DNA from 3 places in the Vibrio sp. DW001 genome. Region 3 is predicted to be linked to each of the others. Evidence: predicted binding sites of a transcription regulator. Region 3 holds the regulator's gene; each other region holds the start of a gene.
What was found. Region 3 encodes CRP, which controls carbon source genes, mostly activating them, when cyclic AMP is high. Its sites were predicted from a motif close to TGTGANNNNNNTCACA; they were not measured.

Region 1: the regulator CRP is predicted to act here: its motif matches at 1,909-1,924, upstream of deoD (purine-nucleoside phosphorylase).
Region 2: the regulator CRP is predicted to act here: its motif matches at 4,679-4,694, upstream of cdd (cytidine deaminase).

Annotation. Positions count from the first base shown of each region.
Region 1 is NZ_CP091975.1:673,852-681,870, forward strand. It holds gene mtnA (S-methyl-5-thioribose-1-phosphate isomerase) at 1-1,022, opposite strand, end outside; gene deoD (purine-nucleoside phosphorylase) at 1,143-1,850, opposite strand; gene L3V77_RS03295 (NupC/NupG family nucleoside CNT transporter) at 2,139-3,407, shown strand; gene add (adenosine deaminase) at 3,469-4,620, shown strand; gene L3V77_RS03305 (XapX domain-containing protein) at 4,636-4,809, shown strand; gene L3V77_RS03310 (hypothetical protein) at 5,157-6,611, shown strand; gene L3V77_RS03315 (hypothetical protein) at 6,649-7,647, opposite strand; gene L3V77_RS03320 (DUF4326 domain-containing protein) at 7,923-8,019, opposite strand, start outside.
Region 2 is NZ_CP091975.1:1,749,699-1,757,717, reverse strand. It holds gene sbcB (exodeoxyribonuclease I) at 1-1,164, shown strand, start outside; gene L3V77_RS08145 (CidA/LrgA family protein) at 1,167-1,529, shown strand; gene L3V77_RS08140 (LrgB family protein) at 1,529-2,218, shown strand; gene L3V77_RS08135 (DEAD/DEAH box helicase) at 3,029-4,399, shown strand; gene cdd (cytidine deaminase) at 4,799-5,686, shown strand; gene purT (formate-dependent phosphoribosylglycinamide formyltransferase) at 5,810-6,985, shown strand; gene L3V77_RS08120 (thiopurine S-methyltransferase) at 7,045-7,698, opposite strand; gene L3V77_RS08115 (RelA/SpoT domain-containing protein) at 7,983-8,019, shown strand, end outside.
Region 3 is NZ_CP091975.1:3,505,107-3,513,125, reverse strand. It holds gene L3V77_RS16065 (alkaline phosphatase) at 1-452, shown strand, start outside; gene L3V77_RS16060 (DUF3624 domain-containing protein) at 480-749, opposite strand; gene L3V77_RS16055 (co-chaperone GroES) at 1,003-1,293, shown strand; gene groL (chaperonin GroEL) at 1,363-3,009, shown strand; gene L3V77_RS16045 (hypothetical protein) at 3,062-3,235, opposite strand; gene L3V77_RS16040 (hypothetical protein) at 3,232-3,405, opposite strand; gene L3V77_RS16035 (hypothetical protein) at 3,572-3,796, opposite strand; gene L3V77_RS16030 (GNAT family N-acetyltransferase) at 3,936-4,409, shown strand; gene crp (cAMP-activated global transcriptional regulator CRP) at 4,488-5,120, opposite strand; gene L3V77_RS16020 (phosphoribulokinase) at 5,367-6,236, opposite strand; gene L3V77_RS16015 (YheU family protein) at 6,327-6,539, opposite strand; gene L3V77_RS16010 (hydrolase) at 6,555-7,526, opposite strand; gene L3V77_RS16005 (PLP-dependent aminotransferase family protein) at 7,523-8,019, opposite strand, start outside.

The sequences.
Region 1 (8,019 bases), 940 kb from region 3:
AAACCGGTAACCATTTCTGCCGGTGTTACATCGAATGCATAGTTGCCACATTCTGTACCTGTTGGTGCGGTATTGACAAAGCTGCGCTGCCCATTTGCGTCAATACCTTGCACATGAGATTGTTCTTTACCATTGCGCTGCTCAATCGGGATTTCTTTTACTCCGTCCCATACGCTAGGATCGATAGTTGGCGATGGCAGTGCCACATAGAAAGGCACATTATTGGCTTGTGCAGCGAGTGCTTTTAGATAGGTACCAATCTTATTGCACACATCACCGCGAGCCGTCACTCGGTCAGTACCCACAATGACCATATCCACTTCACCATGCTGCATTAGATGCCCACCGGCATTGTCGGCAATTAAGGTATGTGGGACACCGTGACCACCCAATTCAAAAGAGGTCAACGCTCCTTGGTTTCTTGGGCGAGTTTCGTCAACCCACACATGGATATTAATACCTTCATCATGCGCCAAGTACATTGGTGCTAATGCCGTACCCCAATCGACGGTTGCGAGCCAACCAGCGTTGCAATGGGTCAGGATGTTAACGGCTTCTCCGGGGGCTTTATTTGCGGCGAGCTCGCGGATGATCTCTAAACCATGCAAGCCAATACTGTGGTTTATTTCCGCGTCCTCATCACAGATGATAGCGGATTCTTCATAGGCCACTTGTACACGATCTTGTGGGGGCGTTTGTCGTAAACGCTGGCAGATACGGTCCAGTGCCCATTGTAGATTAATCGCGGTCGGGCGAGTTTTTACCAAGGTTTGATAGGCGGATTCTATTGCTTTATCGCTGCTATCGACAGACATGGCAAAGGCCATTCCGTACGCTCCCACACAACCGATCAAAGGTGCGCCACGTACTTTCATCGAAATAATGGCCTCTGCGGCTTGCTCCATGGTGGAAAGCGTTAGAATTTCAAACTCATAAGGTAATTTTTCTTGATTAAATATATGGATGTTTTTGTTATCCGTTGCTTGCCAAATAGATCGATAATGTTTGCCGTCAATTTTCATATTATTTATTTAACCTAATCTAATCTGTGGATAGTCACCAAAGGCATTCACTCTGGTGGTTTCTGGAATGAGTTAATAGTCATTGGAACTATTAATAGATGGCGCCGCTTATGAGTGAACTTAAAGCTCGATTGCCGTGTCGAGTGCCAGTTCAATCATTTGATGAAGCGACAGTTCACGTTCTTCAATTGTGAGCATGCCACCATTTTTAATGTGATCGGTTGTGGTCAATATGCCTAATGCGTTGGCACCGAGTTCTGAAGCGACGGCATAGAGTCCTGCCACTTCCATCTCGACACCGATGATGCCGTATGTTTCGAGCACTTCGAAAATATCTGGATTTGGACCGTAGAAAAGATCACAAGTGAATAAGTTACCCACTTTGACGTTTAGATCTTGTTTACGTGCTGTATTTACGGCGGTTTCTAGTAAGTGATAGTCAGCGATTGCGGCAAAGTCGTGCCCTTTGAATCGTTCACGGTTAGCTTTAGAGTCTGTGCTTGCACCCATCGCAATGACAATATCCATTAATTGGATGTCATCTCTGACTGAGCCACAAGAGCCGATACGGATTAGGTTCTTAACACCAAAATCTTTTATTAATTCATAGGCATACATAGAAATTGAAGGGATGCCCATGCCATGAGACATTACGGATAAACGTTTCCCTTTATACATGCCGGTATAACCCAACATATTGCGTACTTTGTTTACCTCAACAGCATCTGTTAGGTAGGTTTCTGCAATGTACTTCGCTCGTAGAGGGTCGCCAGGCATGATGACTGTTTCTGCAAAATCATTAGGGTTGGCTTTTATTGCTAGCGCCATATTTTTTCACCTTATATACGTTGTTTTCTCCATTGTTAAATTTAGTGGCGGTTAGTTTAGTGACATATATCACATCTAAAACTGGAATAGATATTGGTAGGTATCTCGTTATCGATATGAGTTGAAATTGTAGTTTTTCTACTTTAAGTATGAGGTATTGCTGTCTTTTGGATAACAAGCTATTGGTGTGAGACTAAAGGGTAGTAAAATGAGCTATTCATCACGTAATTATTCATGCTAGTTATGAGAAAGTCATCTCCAGTATGAACCTAATTAATGGAAAAAATTATGGAACTAGTTATTAGTATTGTAGGAATTGTCGCCTTGTTTGGTGTCGCTTATTTGCTGTCTGAAAATAAGAAGGCTATCAACTTTAGAACGGTTGGATTCGCATTTGGTATCCAATTAGCCCTTGGTGGTCTTATTTTGTACTCATCAATTGGGCAAGACATCATCTTGTCTATGGCCAACGGCGTCTCAGCGGTGATTGGTTACAGTAATGATGGGATAAGCTTTCTATTTGGTGGGCTTGTTAGCGACAAAATGTACGAACTGTTTGGTAGTGGCGGTTTTGTTATTGCCTTTAAGGTTTTGCCAATTATTGTGTTCTTTTCTTCTTTATCTGCCGTACTGTACCACCTTGGCATTATGCAGTTTATCGTCAAATGGATAGGTGGAGCACTGCAAAAACTTCTTAAAACCAGCAAAGCTGAGTCAATGTCTGCCACCGCAAACATTTTCTTAGGAGTGACAGAGGCACCTCTTCTTATTAAACCATATTTGCCTACTATGACACGCTCAGAGTTGTTCGCGGTAATGTGCGGTGGTTTAGCCTCTATCGCAGGCACCATGTTAGCTAGCTATGCACAACTTGGTGTGAGAATGGAATATCTGTTAGCCGCTTCTTTTATGGCGGCGCCGGGTGGATTATTATTTGCAAAAATACTGATACCTGAAACAGACAAAGTCAATGATGTAAACCCCGAGAAAGCAGAAGAAAATCAGACGTTAAACATCATTGATGCTGCGGCGACAGGGGCTTCTAACGGCGTGAAGTTGGCGATTGAAGTTGGTGGTATGTTGTTAGCATTTGTTGGCTTAGTTGCGTTGTTAAATGGATTGTTAGGCGGAGCGGGCAGTTGGGTTGGGTTTGATAACCTTAGCTTGCAATTGATCTTGGGTTATCTGTTTTCTCCTATCGCGTGGTTGATGGGGGTACCTTGGAATGAAGCGACGTTAGCGGGGTCATTCATTGGTCAAAAAATAGTGATTAATGAATTCTTTGCCTACATTAACTTAGCACCTTATCTGAGTGGTGACGCCATCGTCGGGGCAACGGGTATGCCGATGACGGAACGCACCCAAGTGATCATCTCCTTTGCATTATGTGGTTTTGCTAACATAGGAACGGTAGCAATAGCCATTGGTGGTATTGGTGGAATGATCGCCGAGCGTCGTTCAGAAATTGCCTCTTTAGGTTTTAAGGCGCTTGCTGCGGGTATTTTGTCGAACCTAATGGGTGCGACGATAGCCGGAATATTTTTTGGCCTAGGTTAACCAAATAAATAGCTAGAATGAAATTGTCTGCTTAACGTTAAATGAAATTAGAGGTCAAATTATGGATACGAAACTTCCAAAAGTCGTGCTTCATGAACATATTGAAGGCACTGTGACACCAGAAATGGCGCTTTTTTTAGCGGAGAAATACAGTGTCACTTTGCCTGCGGACTTTATTTACCAAGAGGGTAAATATAGCCGTAGTGAATTTCCAAATGGTCGTTACAATTATAATGAATCTGATTTTGGTGCCTTTGTTACCACCTATGATACTGTCGCGGATTTAGTGCGGGCGCCAGAAGATTACTATTTGATTGTTAAGGATTACCTGTCTCGTAATGCTGAAAAAGGCTTGGTTTACTGCGAGATTATTACATCAGCATTCCATCTGTGTTATACCGAAAAAGCGGATGGTTCAGGTGAGCTCGATAGCAATAAATATCATCAAATCATGGATGCCGTAGAACGTGCGATTGCCGAGGTAAAAACGTCATATGGTACTGAAACTCGCCTACAAGCGTGTGGCGTTCGCCATTTGAGCCTAGAGCACCTTAATTTGAGTACGGATTTTATCCAACAGCAACCAAGATCGGTTATCACTGGTTTTAATATTGCGGGCAATGAATTAGCGGGAACGTTTTCCGATTTTACCTATGTACATGAGTTGGTCGATCAAATCCCATTAGATAAATCCTATCATGCTGGCGAAATATGCGGGCCAGACAGTATCCGTCAAGCACTAAAATATGGTGCAAAACGTATCGGTCATGGCATCGCGGCGATCAAAGATGAGGCACTAATTGAAACGCTTATTCGTGACAATATTACCTTGGAGATTGCCCCTACGAGTAATCGAATTTTGGTCTCTGAACTGAATCAGTCACTTGAGCATCATCCGCTGCGTAAGTTGTATGAAAAAGGCGTACGTCTTTCTATTAATACCGATGATGCCGGGTTATTTGGAACCGACATTGGTAAGGAATATCATATTGCAGAAACACAATTTGGTTTCACAAAAGTCGAGTTGTTAGATGTCACCCTATGTGCACTTGAGGCGGCGTTTGTAGAGGATGATGTAAGGGATACGCTGATTGAGCAGACTTATCGAAAAATGAAGGAACAAGATTGGCTGGATCTTACGGCGCTGTGTACAGCGTTACCACAAGGTGCATTACAGAAACGTTTGGCTAATCGTCTTCAGTTCCGCCCCTAAGGATAGGAGTTTATTGTGTTAAATGAAGTTTTGTTGGCCGTAACATCAGGCTTGATCGTTGGTATTTTTTTTACAGCAGTAAAGTTACCCATTCCCGCTCCGCCGGTGTTGTCTGGCGTCATGGGGATTGTGGGCGTATATGTAGGCTCTATCATTTATACCAAATATATAAGTGTGCTTTTTTCCTGAGCAAGGGCTAGCTAGGTTAGGCATTATGACGATTTAATCGTAGATTGAATCAAATGCTATAGAAAAGGAATACTGACCTAGGTGAGTATTCCTTTTTGAGTATATGATGTCTGCGGCTCAGACCTTGTTGATGATAGGCAACTTGTTCATAATGTTTTCACACCAATCTGGACAATTAACTGATCAGCACTAGGGTTGTCATGGCGCCGACATCAATGGGCAGGAAGTCGCATTGCTAATGCGTACAAGAGTTCTTGAGCAGCCGGTGGAATGACATTCATGTTGATCACAAACTTACTTAGCTTGGTATAATGTAATAATTAGGAATGCAGAGGGGAATATAATCAGTGGAAGATGATCTCAAAATGGTGTTTCCCGAACCATACAAAGGAATTCAGGTTAATTATTGTGTTTCAACGGGGTGCGAGAATTTTGGTCTAAGCGACCCCAGTTTGTATCAAACGGTGTATAACACCAAAGCCTTGAATATTTATCACTGTCCTAAATGTGGGGCTTATCCTCAGGTTATTAATAATCGTTCCGTATACCAAACGATTGAACACCAAAAACGATACCATGCGTTATCTCTTACGTCCTGCCCAAACCATGAGTGCGCCTCTAAACCGTTTGCGGTACATGCCTTTCCAGAACGCTATCGCGCATTTGGCAAAACTAATTCATTGAAGCAGCGCTATCAATGTCGACGTTGTAATACCGTTTTTACCGACCAACTTTCGTGCATGAATCCACATAGCGAGGCGCAAAACGCGATATTTTACGGCATGATGTACTCGTTCGGTGTACGTAATATTTGCCAAAAATTAGAGATCACCGCCAAAGCATTTTATAAGTTGCAGCATGGCATGGTCGATAGGCTTAAATATATTGCCCATGTTAAAGAAGAATCGTTTTATAAAAAAGTTGAAAAATGCAATGTATCAACAAGCTATGAGTTTTTGGGCGAACAACAAGCGGCCATGATCATTGCAACGACGCATACAGAAAGTGGTTATGTTTTGGCATTTGATACGAATTTTACTACGGACATGGAACCGGAGTGCTTGCTTGCCGTTGAACCTAGTCTATCGACTCGCTCACCTGTTGAAGCCCCTGATAAGGGGGATTTGATAATGAGCATTACGGCGCAATATGAAGCCATCATGTCGAGAAAGAACTACTTAGATCCAACCAGCAATGACCGACCAGTAATGCACTCCTATAAAGGCCATTTAGCCTTGCCGTATTTAGCCTGTTTTGCACACGCATTGGTACTAAGAAAAAAGCTGCAACACAAATCCCATCGTTACTACTTTGTTGAACAAGATACGATGTTGAGAAATGCCTTTATGAATGCATCTTTGCAAGATTTATTGCGTTCAGAAGACCACCTATTTTATTTTCGAGAAAGCGCTCCTAAAATGACGTGGTTCAATGAGAACAAACTTAATATTCGTCATATAGGCTGGTGGCAAGATAAATGGGGTTTTTTATCCGAAGGGGATAAAACCAAAGGGGCTTGCCATATTAAGGGGCAAGGCTTGTCCGTAGAACAATGGGAAAAGTTATTACAAGAGACGAGTTTAGATAGGGTTCAGCACTATCTTGATGCCGCTAAGACTTTCTTCCAAGGTTTAGGGCCAACACTTAACGAACAATCGATTAACGATTGGCTGCATGTCTTTACGGGTTACTATAATTTTTGCTGGCCGCACCGCGATGGTAAAACGCCTGCGCAGTTGCTTGGCTTCTTTGATCGACCTATGACCTTAGGTGAGTTATTAAACGGGTACAAATTAAATTAGGGCCCAGACTGTATCTAGACCCTTTTAAACAAGGTGTTTACTTAAACTCACCTAACATGTAACGGTAGAAGGAAGGGTTAACCCATACTTTTGTCGCAACAACATCGTAGTTTTCAGCCATTGCACGCACTTGTTTTTCTTGGTCTTTTGCTTTCTCTGGCAGAGACATTAGGTCGGCTTGATAATGATCTATTATCACGCGGTTTTCAGTTAATACTTTGTAGTCGGCCATTTCGGTATATGAACGATAGAACGGCTGCCACCATGATTCAAAAAGTAGACCTTTCTCATCAGCACTGTCTTTTTTTGCATACTGATTGATCAAATCCATAAAGCTTTCTTTACGTTCTTGTGTTTGAAATTCAAAGTCCAAATTATACTCTTTAACCACAGAAACCATTTTGCCACTTTCAAGCGTTGTTACGGGGTAAGTTGGCTCGCCCCACTCTGGAAGATATAAAAATGCAGACGATTTTGGTGTGAGCTGGACTTTTGGATCAAAACCTTCACTCTTCATTAAATACAGTAATTGGATTGCGTGCTGGATATTATTGTGACCGTATCGGATCATCATACTTTGATTAAAGTTTGATTCGTCTAGCGTGTCGACAACGTTATAGCCGGTAGTAAGGCCATTATCGATGAAGCTGTTCAGCAAGCTGAGTGTTTTTTTGTCATCAATAACCGTGGAATTATTCCAAGTTTTGCTTACGCGCTCGACGATATTTTTGTCGGAAACATTACCAATATAGCGTTCAGATTGGTCGATTTGATCCTCAACAAAATGATTAAGTTTGTCAGAAAGTGTTTTTGTTTGACCCAAATCGCTTGGCTTGATTACGTTCATGTCAATGAGTAAAGCATCCGCCTGTGTGGCATCACTTATGCCCGTTACTTTCACTATTTTTTCTTGGCTATACGTTAGTGCGAGTTCACTGAGATTCAGTGCTTCTACCGCTTTTCCTGTTGTCATATCACTTGCATGTGATGCCAAAGGAAACAGAGCCAAGATGATTGCTGTTCTGATTAACTTCATTGTTGTTCCTCATTCTCATATCGGGTTTATTATTAAGGCTGAATTGACAGCTTTAAGATTGCACCCATTTTGAGTACTAACCCTGATTGATAATGTGATGGATGACGGCAAATTAATTAAAAAGAAGCGTGTGGTAGGTGCGGTTGCTTATCTTCTATAAACGGTCATTATTTACGGTGCCAAAAACAATAAAACAACTCAAATAGATAACAAAATAAATGTGACTTAGTCGGTGTTCAGGGTGGTTTTTTGTATGGTTTTGGACCATTCACTCCTTATTGACCATCATCATATGTATTTAGATAATCAGCGATGATATCACCGTGACAGTCGTCTGGTTTACAGAAACAACCCAGTCGCTTGCCTGCAAGC
Region 2 (8,019 bases), 1.8 Mb from region 3:
GACGCTCTCTCAACCCCAAACACCACCAATTTGGGTTATAATAGTATTCGATTCGATGATGAGGTCACACGTTACACACTATACCGTAATTTTTTTGACCCATACGCATGGAGTTGGAAGAATGGCAATTCCCGTTGGGACCTTCTAGATGTAATGAGAACTTGTTACGCACTTCGCCCCGAAGGAATAAGTTGGCCTGTCGATAGTGAAGGTTTGCCAAGTTTCAAGTTAGAAAAGCTGTCTATCGAAAACGGCATCGAGCACGAGAATGCTCACGATGCGATGGCAGATGTCATCGCTACAATAGAACTTGCCAAAAAGCTAAAAGCAGCCCAGCCAAAATTATTTGATTACCTTTTTGACATGCGCCACAAACGAAAGCTAAATGAATTAGTTGATATCATCAACTTGACTCCTCTAGTCCATGTATCCGGGATGTTCGGTGTTGGTTGCTCAAATACCAGTTGGGTTGTACCAATGGCATGGCATCCAAAAAATCAGAATGCTGTCATTATGGTTAACCTTGCCATGGATCCAACGCCACTTTTGGAGTTGAGTTCAGATCAAATACGTGAACGTATGTACACTAAACGATCAGACCTTGAAGTCGGGCAACAGCCTATCCCTTTAAAGTTGGTGCACTTAAACAAATGTCCAATTTTGGCCCCTGCCAAAACGCTCACAGTTGAGAACGCAGAACGAATCGGTATAAACAGAGAAGAGTGCCTCCAAAACCTTGCTAGACTAAAGCAGCATCCAGAAATTCGCGAAAAACTGATAGATTTATACTCGATAGATAGAGAGTATGCGGACAACGACAATGTAGACAACCAGCTTTATGACGGTTTCTTCACGCCTTCAGATAGAGCAACAATGGATATTATCCGGGAAGCCAAACCAGAAAATTTGGCCGTGCTAGATATACAATTTGGCGATAAACGTATTGCACCGCTTCTGTTTAAATACAGAGCACGCAATTATGTAGAGACGTTGAGTGATGAAGAACAACAGCGATGGACTCGCCACTGTCGAGACTATTTTGAATCATCACTTCCGGATTACATGCTCAATTTGGAAAACCTCGCTCACGAACATGAAAGCGATGAGAATAAACTCGCTATCTTAAAGTCCGTGTATAAATATGTTGAACAACTCGTCTCATAAAAATGATACTAACAATACTTAAATACATTGTTTCACTTGCGTTAATCTTATTGGCGCTAGCCATAGGCACTGCGATTCAGCATTGGCTAGCGATCTCTATACCCGGAAGCATTATTGGCATGCTATTGCTCTTTACCGGAATGGTTTCAGGGCTGATCCCTGCGGAATGGGTAAAACCGAGCGCTAATGTTTTTATCCGATATATGATTTTGCTCTTCATTCCTATCAGCGCTGGGTTAATCGATCACTATCAACTATTAATGGATAACGCATTTCCGATAATCGCCAGCGCGGTAGGTGGCACTGCTATAATGACCGTTTTTCTTGCGCTGATGCTTGAAAAAATCTTGGTGGTTAAGAAATGATCTGGATTGCACTCACTTTCGCCGTATTCTTAGTCGCTCGATTTATTAGTAAGAAGCTTAACCATCCCTTAGCGAACCCCTTATTAATAAGCTTACTGATCATTATTCCCGTTTTGGTTATGTTAGGGATGCCATATGAGGAATATAAACAGCACAACATAATAGTCACCTACCTACTGCAACCCGCCGTAGTTGCCCTCGCCTACCCGTTATATGAACAATTTCCAGAAATCAGAAGAAATTGGAAAATCATATTTCTCGCTTGTGGAATTGGTAGTGCCTTATCGATGATAACCTCGGCAACCATCGCGGTTTTACTTGGTACTAATATGACTTTGGTCGCAAGTATAATGGGTAAATCTGTTACGACACCCATCGCGATGGAAGTCTCCAGTCACCTAGGTGGGGAGCCCGCAATCGCGGCAATATTGGTATTAATAGTTGGCGTATTTGGTTCGATATTTGCGTACCCGATTTACAGCGTATTGGGGGTTAGTCACCCTATTGCAAAAGGACTAACCATGGGGACAGTTTCCCATGCGTTAGGAACCGCAACTTGCATTGAAAAAGATCAACGAGATGCTGCTTTCAGTTCACTCGCACTGGTACTTTGTGGTGTGATTACTTCTATTCTCGCTCCCATTGTCTACATTTATATAGAATGGCTAAATATTTTAATCAATAAATAGATGAGAGCGTGACGGTTCATTTATACTCGCTAGACTTAATGCATAGCAAACACCGCTTGTGTTCAGATAGTAAATAGATGAGAGCTCGTGACGGTTCATTTATACTCGCTAGACTTAATGCATAGCAAACACCGCTTGTGTTCAGATAGTAAATAGATGAGAGCTCGTGACGGTTCATTTATACTCGCTAGACTTAATGCATAGCAAACACCGCTTGTGTTCAGATAGTAAATAGATGAGAGCTCGTGACGGTTCATTTATACTCGCTAGACTTAATGCATAGCAAACACCGCTTGTGTTCAGATAGTAAATAGATGAGAGCTCGTGACGGTTCATTTATACTCGCTAGACTTAATGCATAGCAAACACCGCTTGTGTTCAGATAGTAAATAGATGAGAGCTCGTGACGGTTCATTTATACTCGCTAGACTTAATGCATAGCAAACACCGCTTGTGTTCAGATAGTAAATAGATGAGAGCTCGTGACGGTTCATTTATACTCGCTAGACTTAATGCATAGCAAACACCGCTTGTGTTCAGATAGTAAATAGATGAGAGCTCGTGACGGTTCATTTATACTCGCTAGACTTAATGCATAGCAAACACCGCTTGTGTTCAGATAGTAAATAGATGAGAGCTCGTGACGGTTCATTTATACTCGCTAGACTTAATGCATAGCAAACACCGCTTGTGTTCAGATAGTAAATAGATGAGAATGCGCGGTTCATTTTGCCATTGTTTTAGCGTGCATCTTTTTTCATGCTTTCTCCGCTATCTGATTTCCGATTAATTACTGAGAACCGACATATTATGAGTTTTACCTCTTTAGGCTTATCTGCACCTATTCTTAAAGCAATTGAAGAACAAGGTTACGACACTCCTTCCCCAATTCAAGAGCAGGCGATTCCTGCAGTATTAGCGGGAAAAGATGTGATGGCTGCGGCTCAAACAGGTACTGGTAAAACCGCAGGATTTACCCTACCTATTTTAGAAAGGTTAAGTGGAGGCCCACGAGTAAAAGGCAACCACGTCAGAACATTGATTCTTACGCCAACGCGAGAATTAGCGGCACAGGTTAACGAAAGTGTCGTCAAATACAGTAAACATCTCCCGCTTAGCTCAATGGTCGTATTTGGTGGCGTAAAAATAAATCCACAAATGCAGTCTCTTAGAAAAGGCAGCGACGTGCTCGTTGCCACACCCGGTCGTTTACTCGATTTATATAATCAAAACGCAGTCAAGTTTACTCAAATTGAAGTGCTGGTTCTCGATGAAGCAGACCGAATGTTGGACATGGGTTTTTTCAGAGATATCAAAAAAATCCTAGATTTGCTGCCTAAAAAGCGTCAAAACCTTCTTTTTTCCGCCACATTTTCTACCGAAATAAGGGCGTTAGCCAAAGGCTTAGTGAATAACCCAGTAGAGGTATCAGTCAGTCCTGAAAACTCAGCAGCACCATCCGTCGAGCAGTTTGTCTACCCCGTGGACAAATCTAAAAAGTCGGCGCTACTAGTAAAGTTAATCAAAGAAAATGATTGGCAGCAGGTGCTTATTTTTAGTCGCACTAAACACGGTGCCAACCGACTTTCTATGTACCTAGAGAAGCAAGGGATTAAATCAGCACCAATTCATGGCAATAAGAGTCAGGGAGCCAGAACCAAGGCGTTAGCAGGATTTAAATCTGGTCAAGTTAGAGCGTTAGTCGCCACTGACATCGCCGCCCGTGGTATTGATATTCCCCAGCTTCCTCAAGTCGTCAATTTTGATTTACCGAATGTTTCTGAAGATTATGTCCATCGGATTGGTCGTACAGGTCGAGCTGGCGAGGTTGGTAAAGCCATTTCACTGGTAACCGCAGAAGAAGCAATCGACCTTTTTGGTATTGAAAAATTAATTAAAAGTATTATTCCACGTATTGATGTTGAAGGCTTCATACCCGTCGATGCTCTTCCAGAATCGAATCTAAATAAAAAACACATTAAACCTAAAAAACCACGAACTCCGAAGCAAAACCACGCAGATGGACAACGTTCAGGCGACAACGCTCGTGGTAACAAACCTGCGAGTAAAAATAAGCGTCATTTTGGAGCTAAAAGTTCAGACGGTAGTGGCAGCAACTCTACTTCAAATACGGCAAATAAAGCCCCTTCAAAACGTAGAAGACCAGTGAAGCCAGTATAGAGTCAATAGAGGCAAAAAAAGGATGGGTAACTCCATCCTTTTTCAATTCATATAAGCTAATTTTAGACCCGACTTTATATTCGCACGGCGACTCAATAAAGCATTTAGACAACAAACTACCCTCACCTGGTCATCTAATATAATCCCAATAATTTTGGAATAAACATCCGCTTTTCTTTCAAACATTGCTTTGGTAAAGCCTCACTGCTCACTCATCGCTTCTCGTCCCATTTGAATGGATTTTCTAACAAATTGATTACCCATTGCCTGCTTAAACTATGTGACCTCACTCTATTTATGAAACATCCGAACACATTGCAGTTAAAAACGTGATCCGCGCCACTGCAATAAGGTTAATGTTGGTTAAAATATTCCACATCAACAAATTAAGGATTAACTATGAACTCTCGATTAGACGCAGCGCTAAACGATACACCTAAGTCAATAGCTGATTATTTAAGAAGTCTATTTAACTCAGAAAAATTCGATGCCACCATTTCTGCGCAACAATTTGAAGAACTCTTGGTACTTTCTGGATTAAGTGACGACGAGCTTCGAATTTGCTTACTTCCATTTGCAGCCGCTTACTCATACGCTCCTATTTCAGAGTTTTATGTTGGTTCTATCGTTCGTGGATTATCAGGAAGACTCTACTTCGGCGCAAACATGGAATTTATCGGTGCGCAGATGAGTCAAACCGTACACGCTGAACAGTGTGGTATAAGCCATGCTTGGATGAAAGGCGAAACTGGAATCATAGATATTACCGTTAACTATAGTCCATGTGGTCACTGCCGACAGTTCATGAACGAGTTAACTACAGCGAACGAACTAAAAGTACAACTACCTGAACGTGACGAAATGTCGCTTCAGCAGTATCTACCGGATTCATTTGGGCCTGCTGATCTAGATATAGAGGCTCGTTTAATGGACGGTAAAATAAAATCTTATCAGACCCATGAAAGCGATCCTTTAGTGTTAAAGGCTGTTGAGGCACTCAATTACAGTCATGCACCATATTCAGAGAATCATAGTGGCGTTGCTCTAAAGTTAGCTGACGGTTCTGTTTATTTAGGTTCCTATGCAGAGAATGCAGCGTTCAACCCTAGTCTTCCTCCTCTCCAAGTTGCGCTCGCTCAAATTCTTATGGCAGATAAGTCATTCGAACAAATTGATACTGCGGCTCTGGCGGAGTTGTCAGCAGGTAAAATAAGTAACCTTGACGGGACTCAGTCAACCTTAGATGCCCTAAACCCCGACATTACGTTCACTTATATCTCACTATAGACCTTATTAATGCCCTAACATATTTAGGGCATTTTTTTACTTATTTTTCCAAAGCAAACGATTGCGGTTTTTTGAAGATCCAGTATGATTCGCTCAATTTAATTGATAATGAAGGATATACGAATGCTGGGTACTGCTACTCGCGCTGGTGCGACTCGAGTTTTATTATTAGGTTCAGGTGAATTAGGCAAAGAAGTGGCGATAGAATGCCACCGACTTGGCTTAGAAGTTATCGCTTGTGACAGATATAAAGACGCCCCGGCTATGCAAGTAGCACATCGTAGTCATGTGTTCGATATGCTCGATGGTAACGCGCTAAGCGCCGTCATCGCGTTAGAAAAACCAGATTATGTTGTACCAGAGATAGAAGCCATCGCAACAGATACTCTGGTTGAACTCGAAACAAAGGGGCTTAACGTTGTCCCTACAGCAAATGCAACCAAACTAACGATGAACCGTGAAGGTATTCGTCGCTTAGCCTCTGAAGATTTATCCATTCTAACCTCGCCGTACAAATTCGCCGATTCACTAGATGGTTTTAAGCTCGCAGTAGAGGAAGTTGGCCTACCCTGCGTAGTGAAGCCAGTAATGAGCTCTTCTGGTAAAGGTCAAAGCGTTATTAAAAGTGAAGACGATGTTCTACAGGCATGGGCATATGCGCAAGACGGTGGCAGAACTGGCGCTGGGCGCGTTATCGTCGAAGGCTTCGTTGACTTCGATTATGAAATCACGCTCCTTACCATAAGAGCCGTTGATGGAGTACATTTTTGTCAGCCAGTTGGCCATCGACAGGAAGATGGCGATTACAGAGAGTCATGGCAACCACAAGCAATGTCAGAGGTCGCGTTAAAAGCGGCTGAATACATCTCAGAGCAGGTTGTCGATGCACTAGGTGGATATGGTCTATTTGGTGTCGAACTGTTTGTAAAGGGGGATAAGGTTATTTTTAATGAAGTATCCCCTCGCCCGCATGATACCGGTATGGTCACCATGATTTCACAAGAACTCTCAGAATTTGCGCTACATGTTCGGGCTTTCATTGGAATGCCCATTAATAAGATCATTCAACATGGTCCATCCGCTTCTGCTGTTATTCTGGGAGAAGGGACTTCCGATAACATTCGATATGAAGGGCTATGCGATGCGTTAGCGACACCAAAGACGCAGGTAAGGCTATTTGGTAAACCGAATATTAATGGCCGACGTAGACTTGGTGTCGCCTTAACTCAACGTGAGACATTAGAACAAGCCATTGATGACGCTAAAGAGGCGGCGGCAAAAGTGAAAGTAATCTATTAACGCGCGGGCATAACGATATTCAATAAGGGCTTTAACACCCCTTATTGAAACCTATTTCTTTATCCATCATCTTCAATCAGCCAAACCAACTCTGCAAATCGACTCAAGCCCTTTTTCGATATCTTAGGGTGGCTATCATCTGCGTCATCTCTATTGAGAATAGTTAGTTTGTATTCGCTAAACAGCCGTCTTATTTCCGCCTCATCGACACTAAATGGTGGCCCTGACATCTCAGATTGAACATAATCGAGTGTCACTAATAATAGCCGCCCGCCGTTATTGAGCAGTGATTTTAGCCTGTTTACGTACTCTTCTCTCATGTCTTCAGGAAGCGCAACTAATGCAGCTCGATCATATATAATATCGACATTACTTACCGACGCCGTAAAAACATCGCCGACATAAATTGATAGCTCGTCAAATTGATAGAGCTCATGTGCGGAGTCGAGCCTTACAACGGTTGGCGTATAAAAATGTTCAGCAAAAAATGAACGTACTGCAATATCACTAATTTCAATACCTTGCACTGCATCATGTTTAGCGGCAAGCCAGATAAGGTCTTCACTCTTACCACATAATGGAACCAACACGTTATCCGAAGCGCGAGGATTGGTTCTATCCCAATATTGAATGAGTAAAGGGTTTACATCTTCCAAATGAAAACCAATTTGATTTGATACCCATTTCTTGTGCCAAAATTCACTATCTTTCATGATGTCTAAATATAAATAAGAATAAGTCGCAGTAATGTCGCTAAATCACTATCAAATTGCAAGAAAAAGAAGGCGGCTAATTAGGTGACACCTTTCACACCAATTGTAAATTTATGCAAAGATTACTTGGTTTTAAAAAAAATGCCCTAAGATACTACCTGTAGCTGATCTCTTTACCAGTAACAATTAGATTATCGGCTTCAATAGTAAATCCCTTGGACACGATACGACTTAGACTTTTAGTACACCGTTTTACTAAGTGTTTATCGACTCAAGGAGCGTTAATGAACGTTATGCTGCGTACCATCCTCACCCTATTAG
Region 3 (8,019 bases):
CAAAACGTGCGCTAGAAGATACAATTGCTTATGATGAGGCAATCAAAGCGGCGTTGGAGAAGACGAACTTAGACGACACCTTAGTCATTGTTACTGCTGACCACGCGCATACACTTGTAATGAATGGTTACTCAGCTCGCGGTAACAATATTTTGGGTTTATCAAAATCAAAAGGTAAGTTTAGCCAAGATGAGTTTGGTAAAAAGTACACCACGCTCACCTATGGAAATGGTCCAGGTGCCGTTAAAGGAGAGCGTTCTGACTTAACCGAGTCGCAAGTAATAGCGTTAGATTATAAGCAACAGTCACTCGTTCGTTTAAGTTCAGAAACTCACTCAGGGGAAGATGTAGCCGTATTTGCTCGAGGTCCTCAGGCTTACCTGTTCCAAGGTGTGGTTGAGCAGAATTATCTTTATCATGTTATGAATGAAGCATTAAATCTGTCTAAATAGAAAGAGTATCAACCTACTTTAAGCCGCCTACGGGCGGTTTTTTTTACCGTCGCGATGTCTTCTTTTTTGCATTGGGAATATCACAAATTTAAACCAGAGGTGCAAAAAAAGAAGAATATTAAAGGCAAAACCAGAAAATATTAATGCAATGGATTCGACACTTTTAAAGTCATCTCTGTAACCAAACCACCATACGATCCAACAAAGAACAGAAAGCACGGTTAGTTGGTCCATACATCGTTTGCAACGACCTATTTTTTTCCAAAACCAGTTATCTTCACAATCCTTACAAGCCATGATTTTTGTACCAGTTAGACACTTAGTTCGATTCTGAACTAGTCTGAGGTGCAGTGCAATTAGTACGTCGAGTCATATAAAAACGGACTTTTGTCTAAAAAACTCGGTTTAGGCTAAAAAAAAATGACTTCTATCGTAAAAATTTTGTTTTTCCCCTTGGGATTTTGCCTCTTGTCCCCCACTTAACTTTCACGCGCTGATAATTCAGTACTAAATTACATTAATGGAAACAACAATCAGGAGAGACGACCCAATGAATATTCGTCCTTTACACGACCGTGTTATCGTTGAACGCAAAGAAGTTGAATCAAAATCTGCAGGTGGCATTGTTCTAACAGGTTCTGCTGCGGAGAAATCTACTCGCGGCATAGTTCTAGCGGTAGGCAATGGCCGTATTTTAGAAAACGGTAATATTCAGCCTTTGGACGTTAAAGTTGGTGATACTATCATTTTCGCAGAAGGTTACGGCACTAAAACTGAGAAAATTGACGGTAAAGAAGTGTTGATCATGTCTGAAAACGACATCATGGCTATTGTTGAATAAGCAAGCGTTGAGTAATTCACTCTTAAACGACAAGCAATTAGAAATAGAATTTAGGAAAGGATATTAAAGATGGCTGCTAAAGACGTAAAATTTGGTAACGAAGCACGAATCAAGATGCTAGAAGGTGTTAACGTTCTAGCTGATGCGGTAAAAGTAACACTTGGACCAAAAGGTCGTAACGTGGTACTAGACAAATCTTTTGGTGCACCAACGATTACTAAAGATGGTGTATCTGTAGCGCGTGAGATTGAACTTGAAGACAAGTTCCAAAACATGGGCGCACAAATGGTTAAAGAAGTAGCATCTCAAGCAAATGATGCTGCTGGTGACGGTACAACAACTGCGACAGTACTTGCTCAATCTATCATTACTGAAGGCCTTAAGGCCGTTGCTGCGGGTATGAACCCAATGGACCTTAAGCGCGGTATCGACAAAGCGGTTATCGCAGCGGTAGAAGAGTTGAAAGGTCTATCTGTTCCTTGTGCGGACTCTAAGGCTATCGCACAGGTTGCTACTATCTCTGCAAATGCAGATGATACTGTTGGTAACATCATTGCAGAAGCAATGGAAAAAGTTGGCCGTGACGGTGTTATTACCGTTGAAGAAGGTCAAGCACTTCAGGATGAACTAGATGTTGTAGAGGGCATGCAATTTGATCGTGGTTATCTATCGCCATATTTCATCACAAACCAAGAAGCGGGTTCGGTTGAACTAGAAAACCCATTCATTCTTCTTATCGACAAGAAAGTGTCTAATATTCGTGAACTACTTACAATATTAGAAGCGGTTGCAAAAGCATCTCGCCCACTGCTTATCATTGCAGAAGATGTAGAAGGTGAAGCGTTAGCTACACTCGTTGTAAATAACATGCGTGGTATTGTGAAAGCTGCGGCCGTTAAAGCGCCTGGTTTTGGTGATCGTCGTAAATCAATGCTTCAAGATATCGCAGTACTTACTTCTGGTACGGTTATCTCTGAGGAAATTGGTCTAGAACTTGAGAAAGCAACGCTAGAAGACCTTGGTCAAGCTAAGCGCGTTATTATCACTAAAGAGAACACAACGATCATTGATGGCCTCGGTCAAGAAGCAATGATTCAAGGGCGTGTATCTCAAATTCGTCAACAAATCGAAGAAGCAACGTCAGACTACGATAAAGAGAAGCTACAAGAACGTGTCGCGAAACTCGCTGGCGGTGTTGCAGTAATCAAAGTCGGTGCAGCAACTGAAGTTGAAATGAAAGAAAAGAAAGATCGCGTAGAAGATGCACTTCACGCTACTCGCGCAGCCGTTGAAGAAGGCGTTGTTGCTGGTGGTGGTGTTGCACTTATTCGTGCAGCATCGAAAGTCGTTGGTCTTGAAGGTGCTAACGAAGAGCAAAACGTAGGTATTCGCGTTGCACTTCGTGCTATGGAAGCGCCATTGCGTCAAATCGTTGAAAATGCGGGTGACGAAGATTCTGTCGTTGCTAATAACGTTAAAGCTGGTGAAGGTAGCTATGGCTACAACGCTGCGACAGGCGAATACGGTGATATGATTGCAATGGGTATCCTAGACCCAACTAAAGTTACTCGTAGTGCGCTACAGTTTGCCGCATCGGTTGCTGGTCTTATGATCACAACAGAAGCGATGATTACCGATATGCCAGCTAAAGATTCAGGTGGAATGCCTGATATGGGCGGCATGGGTGGTATGGGTGGTATGCCAGGCATGATGTAAGAAGGATTTAGCTTCTCGTCACTGAATGACTTGATAGCGGCGTTGATTGTGCTCATGTACAGACGTACATTCCGCGCATTCGCCTTGCTCTCAAGTCACACAGTTTAGAGAACCCTAAACCTTGTTGTAGTAAAAAACCGAAGTTTATCGCTTCGGTTTTTTTGTGCGAGTAGTAATGGTTTGCTCTTATCGTTGATAGTTTGATAGCGGCGTTGATTGTACTCATGTACAGACGTACATTCCGCGCATTCGCCTTGCTCTCAAGTCACACAGTTTAGAGAACCCTAAACCTTGTTGTAGTAAAAAACCGAAGTTTATCGCTTCGGTTTTTTTGTGCGAGTAGTAATGGTTTGCTCTTATCGTTGATAGTTTGATAGCGGCGTTGATTGTACTCATGTACAGACGTACATTCCGCGCATTCGCCTTGTTCTCAAGTCACACAGTTTAGAGAACCCTAAACCTTGTTGTAGTAAAAAACCGAAATTTATCGCTTCGGTTTTTTTGTGCGAGTAGTAATGGTTTGCTCTTATCGTTGATAGTTTGATAGCGGCGTTGATTGTGCTCATGTACAGACGTACATTCCGCGCATTCGCCTTGCTCTCAAGTCACACAGTTTAGAGAACCCTAAACCTTGTTGTAGTAAAAAACCGAAGTTTATCGCTTCGGTTTTTTTGTGCGAGTAGTAATGGTCTGCTCTTATCGTTGATAGTTTGATAGTTTGATAGCGGTGTTGATTGGGCTCATGTACAGACGTACATTCCGCGTATTCGCCTTGCTCTCTAGTCACACAGTTTAGAGAACCCTAAACCTTGTTGTAGTAAAAAACCGAAGTTTTATCGCTTCGGTTTTTTGTGCGTGTAGAAAATGGTTCAATTACTGGTTAGGCTTACCAAATATTAATTATAAGTTAGAAGAGAAGTGACGAAGTGCAAAGTACTATCCGGATACGACCATATGCCCCAGAAGACGCCTGTACGTTGAGAGCGTTGTTTTTTGATACTGTGCGTAGTGTAAATAGAAAGGACTACTCTGAAAGGCAAATAGAAGCTTGGGCATCAGATGAAATTACGCTTGATAGATGGCAGGTACTTCTGGATAAGCTTGTGCCTTTTGTCGCCGAAGTTGATAACAAGATAGTGGGTTATGCCGATCTTCAATCTGATGGGTTGATTGGCCATTTTTATGTCGATCACAATCATCAAAGTATGGGGATTGCTGGTGCTTTAATGCAACAAATCCTCCAGCAAGGTAATAAAAGCAAAATTCCTCGACTCTATTCACATGTCAGTATTACTGCGAAGCCTTTCTTTGAACACTATGGGTTTAAGGTAATAGAAGAGCGACAAGTGGATCTTAGAGGGCAAACACTCATTAATTATAGGATGGAGCTGCGATTATAAACCAATGCGCGTCTTTTCTTATGGCATAAAAAAAGCAGCGTAAACGCTGCTTTTTAATCAGTGCTGTTTGTGACGGTATTAACGTGTACCGTAAACTACGATAGTTTTACCGTGAGCAGAAATTAAATTCTGTTCTTCAAGCATCTTAAGAATACGACCAACGGTTTCACGTGAACAACCTACAATCTGACCAATCTCTTGACGAGTGATCTTAATTTGCATGCCGTCTGGGTGAGTCATCGCATCTGGTTGTTTTGCCAAGTTTAGAAGTGTTTGAGCAATACGACCCGTCACATCTAAGAATGCTAAGTCACCAACTTTTTGGCTAGTCGTTTGTAGACGGCTTGCCATTTGAGCTGAAAGACGCATCAAAATGTCAGGATTAACTTGAATAAGCTGACGGAATTTCTTAAACGAAATCTCAGCTACTTCACATGGTGATTTAGCACGAACCCATGCGGTACGCTCTTGATCTTCTTCGAATAGACCTAGCTCACCGATGAAGTCTCCTTGGTTAAGGTAAGAAAGAATCATCTCTTTACCTTCTTCATCCTTGATAAGCACAGCTACAGAGCCTTTCACAATGTAATACAGAGTTTCCGCTTTTTCTCCAGCGTGAATAAGCGTACTTTTGGAAGGATATTTATGAATATGACAATGCGAAAGAAACCACTCTAACGTTGGATCGGTTTGAGGTTTACCAAGAACCATAATTATCTCACTATTATCTGTAGGGCCTGTGCCAGCAGCTTTCCTTTGCTGTATCCCCATATTATTGGTGACGTTAGCATAAGATTTTAAATTCATAGCTGCAAGCTACACATGTATATAGGTTAAGAATAGTATCCTTTTTTGCAGTCAATTTCTTGATTTTGATCGCCCTGATTTCCCGTTTCTCTAAGCAAAACTGTGCACATCGTCACGGTATCAGAACTAAACTGCATTCAGGCTCAATTTTTAGCCGATTTTCCCGGTTTCTATTAATTGTTGTAGAACCGGTCTGATTATTAATTCCATAGCAAAACTCATTTTTCCTCCTGGCACCACCAGAGTATTATGGCGAGAAACAAAAGAGCCATCAATCATGGCTAAAAGATATGGGAAGTCTACGTTCTTCATTCCACGTAATCGAATTACAACAAAGCTCTCGTCCAAACTCGGTATCGCTTTCGCGTTCAGTGGGTTTGAGGTGTCAACAGTTGGAACCCGTTGGAAGTTTATGTGAGTCCGTGAAAACTGAGGGGTAATGTAGTTAAGGTAATCATCCATAGAACGAACAATGGAGTCGGTCACGGCTTCTCGTGAATGGCCTCTGTCTCGCGTATCTCGTACAAATTTTTGGATCCACTCAAGGTTCACAATGGGGACCATGCCGATTAATAAGTCAACATGTTGTGAAACATTGATATCGCCATCGACAACTGCACCATGTAAGCCTTCATAAAATAGAACATCGCTATCTTCTGCTAAGTCTTGCCAAGGAGTGAATGTGCCGGGCATCTGATTATAAGGCACAGCCTCATCAAAGGAATGTAAGTATCGTCTTACTTGGCCTTGACCTTCATCACCATATTTTCTAAAAAACTGTTCAAGGGCAGGGAAGTTATTGGCTTCCGCACCAAAGTAACTTATGTGTTTGCCTTGTTCTTTGGCTTTTCGAATTTCAATGTCCATTTCCGGACGGGTAAATCGGTGAAAACTGTCACCTTCCACCCACGCGGCTTTCACGTCCATCATACTGAACATTTTTCTGAATGCTTCAGATGTCGTCGTTGTTCCTGCGCCAGATGAACCTGTAACTGCGATAATCGGATGTTTTGCTGACATGAGATTCCTTGTCGTTACATTGATGATAATGCTGATATGAAATTAGTGTATGAGATTCTATAAAAAGAATAAACGCTTTACTTTTTGTTATCAGAACTCGCGCTTGAGTTTTATGTCGACGGTTTCGTGAAGCTCAGAAAAAACAATCACCGCTTCTCCTGTTTTAAGCTGGGTTCGTACCTGATTGACTTTATCGTCTAAGGTGGTTTCGCTTTGGCCGTAATCTGTCCCCTCTCTCAATACAAACTCTTTGATTAGATTTTCAAGCGTCTCACTATCTATTTCTTGCCATGGAATGATCATAAAGCCTACTTTTATTCATGATGCGATGTGTTGGTAATACTTGGGTATTGCTTGTTCCAGCCAAAAAATGGGTTTAGTCAAGGTTCCGGACAAAAAGCCCACATGACCACCTTGTTTAAATAGGCGGTAGTGTATGTTTTTGTTCAATGGAAAGTTGGGTATTACCGCTTGAGTCATAAATGGGTCGTCTTCGGCATGAATGACCTGCAAGGGGATGTTGACCTTATTAATAACATGGATGCCAGAACATTGTTGATAATAATCGTTAGCATTTTTAAACCCATGTAACGGTGCCGTTATCATATCATCGAAGCCATAAAGCGTTTTTAAGGCCTTTAGATCCTGCGTTGAAACGCCAAGTTCCGACACAAGTTGATTCTGTTTCTGTAACGCATTTTTCTTTAGAGAGGATAATAGGTAGTTTCGGTAAACCTTGGAAAATCCTTGTTCAATTCTTGATGAACATGCCTCTAAATCAAGAGGTGCAGAAACGACGGTGGCCGCTTCTACTATAGGGTCGTGACTGTATTTGGCCAAATAATTAACCAGCATGTTTCCACCAAGCGATATACCAATGGCGACCTTCGGCTGATCTGGGAACATGTTTTGTATATGCTCTAAAAAGAAACGAGGGTCTTCGGTTTCACCTGAGTGATAGGCTCTTGCTAGTCGATTGGGTCTGCCGCTACAGCCTCGAAAATGCATCATGACAGATAGCCAACCCTGCTGAGAAAAAGCGTGCATCAAGCCATTGGCGTACGGACTCTCAAAGCTGCCTTCTAAGCCATGAAAAAGGACAAAAATAGGTTTTTCTTTTACCGTTGGGCTAGTCCAATCTTCACTCCAAGCAAGATCAAGGAAGTCGCCGTCTGGTGTTTCTAGTGTCTGCCATTTAGCATAAAAAAGCGGTTGTTTCCGAATCATTCTTGGAATAACGGTCTGTACGTGAGGATTGGTTAACCCTCTTGCTGCGTTAAACTCGGTCATAAAGTAAAGTCACTGATTGGGGTACTATCTAATAAGGCTTTTAACTTAATTAGCCCAGCTTCTACTTGATCTTGATCGATTGGAGAGCTTAATGCAAGTCGTACGGCAGGAGGTACATTCGCGGCTGGCGGCGTAAATAGTTCCGCTGACTTTACGATAACGCCATCATATGCTGCTTTTTGGACAAAGTCGCTTAAGCGCCAATGGTCAGGCAGTGTTAACCAAAGGTGGAAGCAGTCGTGGGTGTATTGGAGTTGAAAATTAGATAAATAGGTCAGCGCGAGTTCTAGCCTTCCTCTCATTTCAGTCCGGATATAATCTAAGGTATGTTCAAGTTTGTTGGAACGAAGCAGCTCACAGGTTAATGCGGTAAGTAATGGACTAATCATCCAGCTATGGTTTTGCAACGTAATACTAAGGTGAGGGTGCAGTTTACTGGGGGGTTGAATGTAACCCACACGTAACCCCGGAGCGAGACATTTGGAAAAAGCAC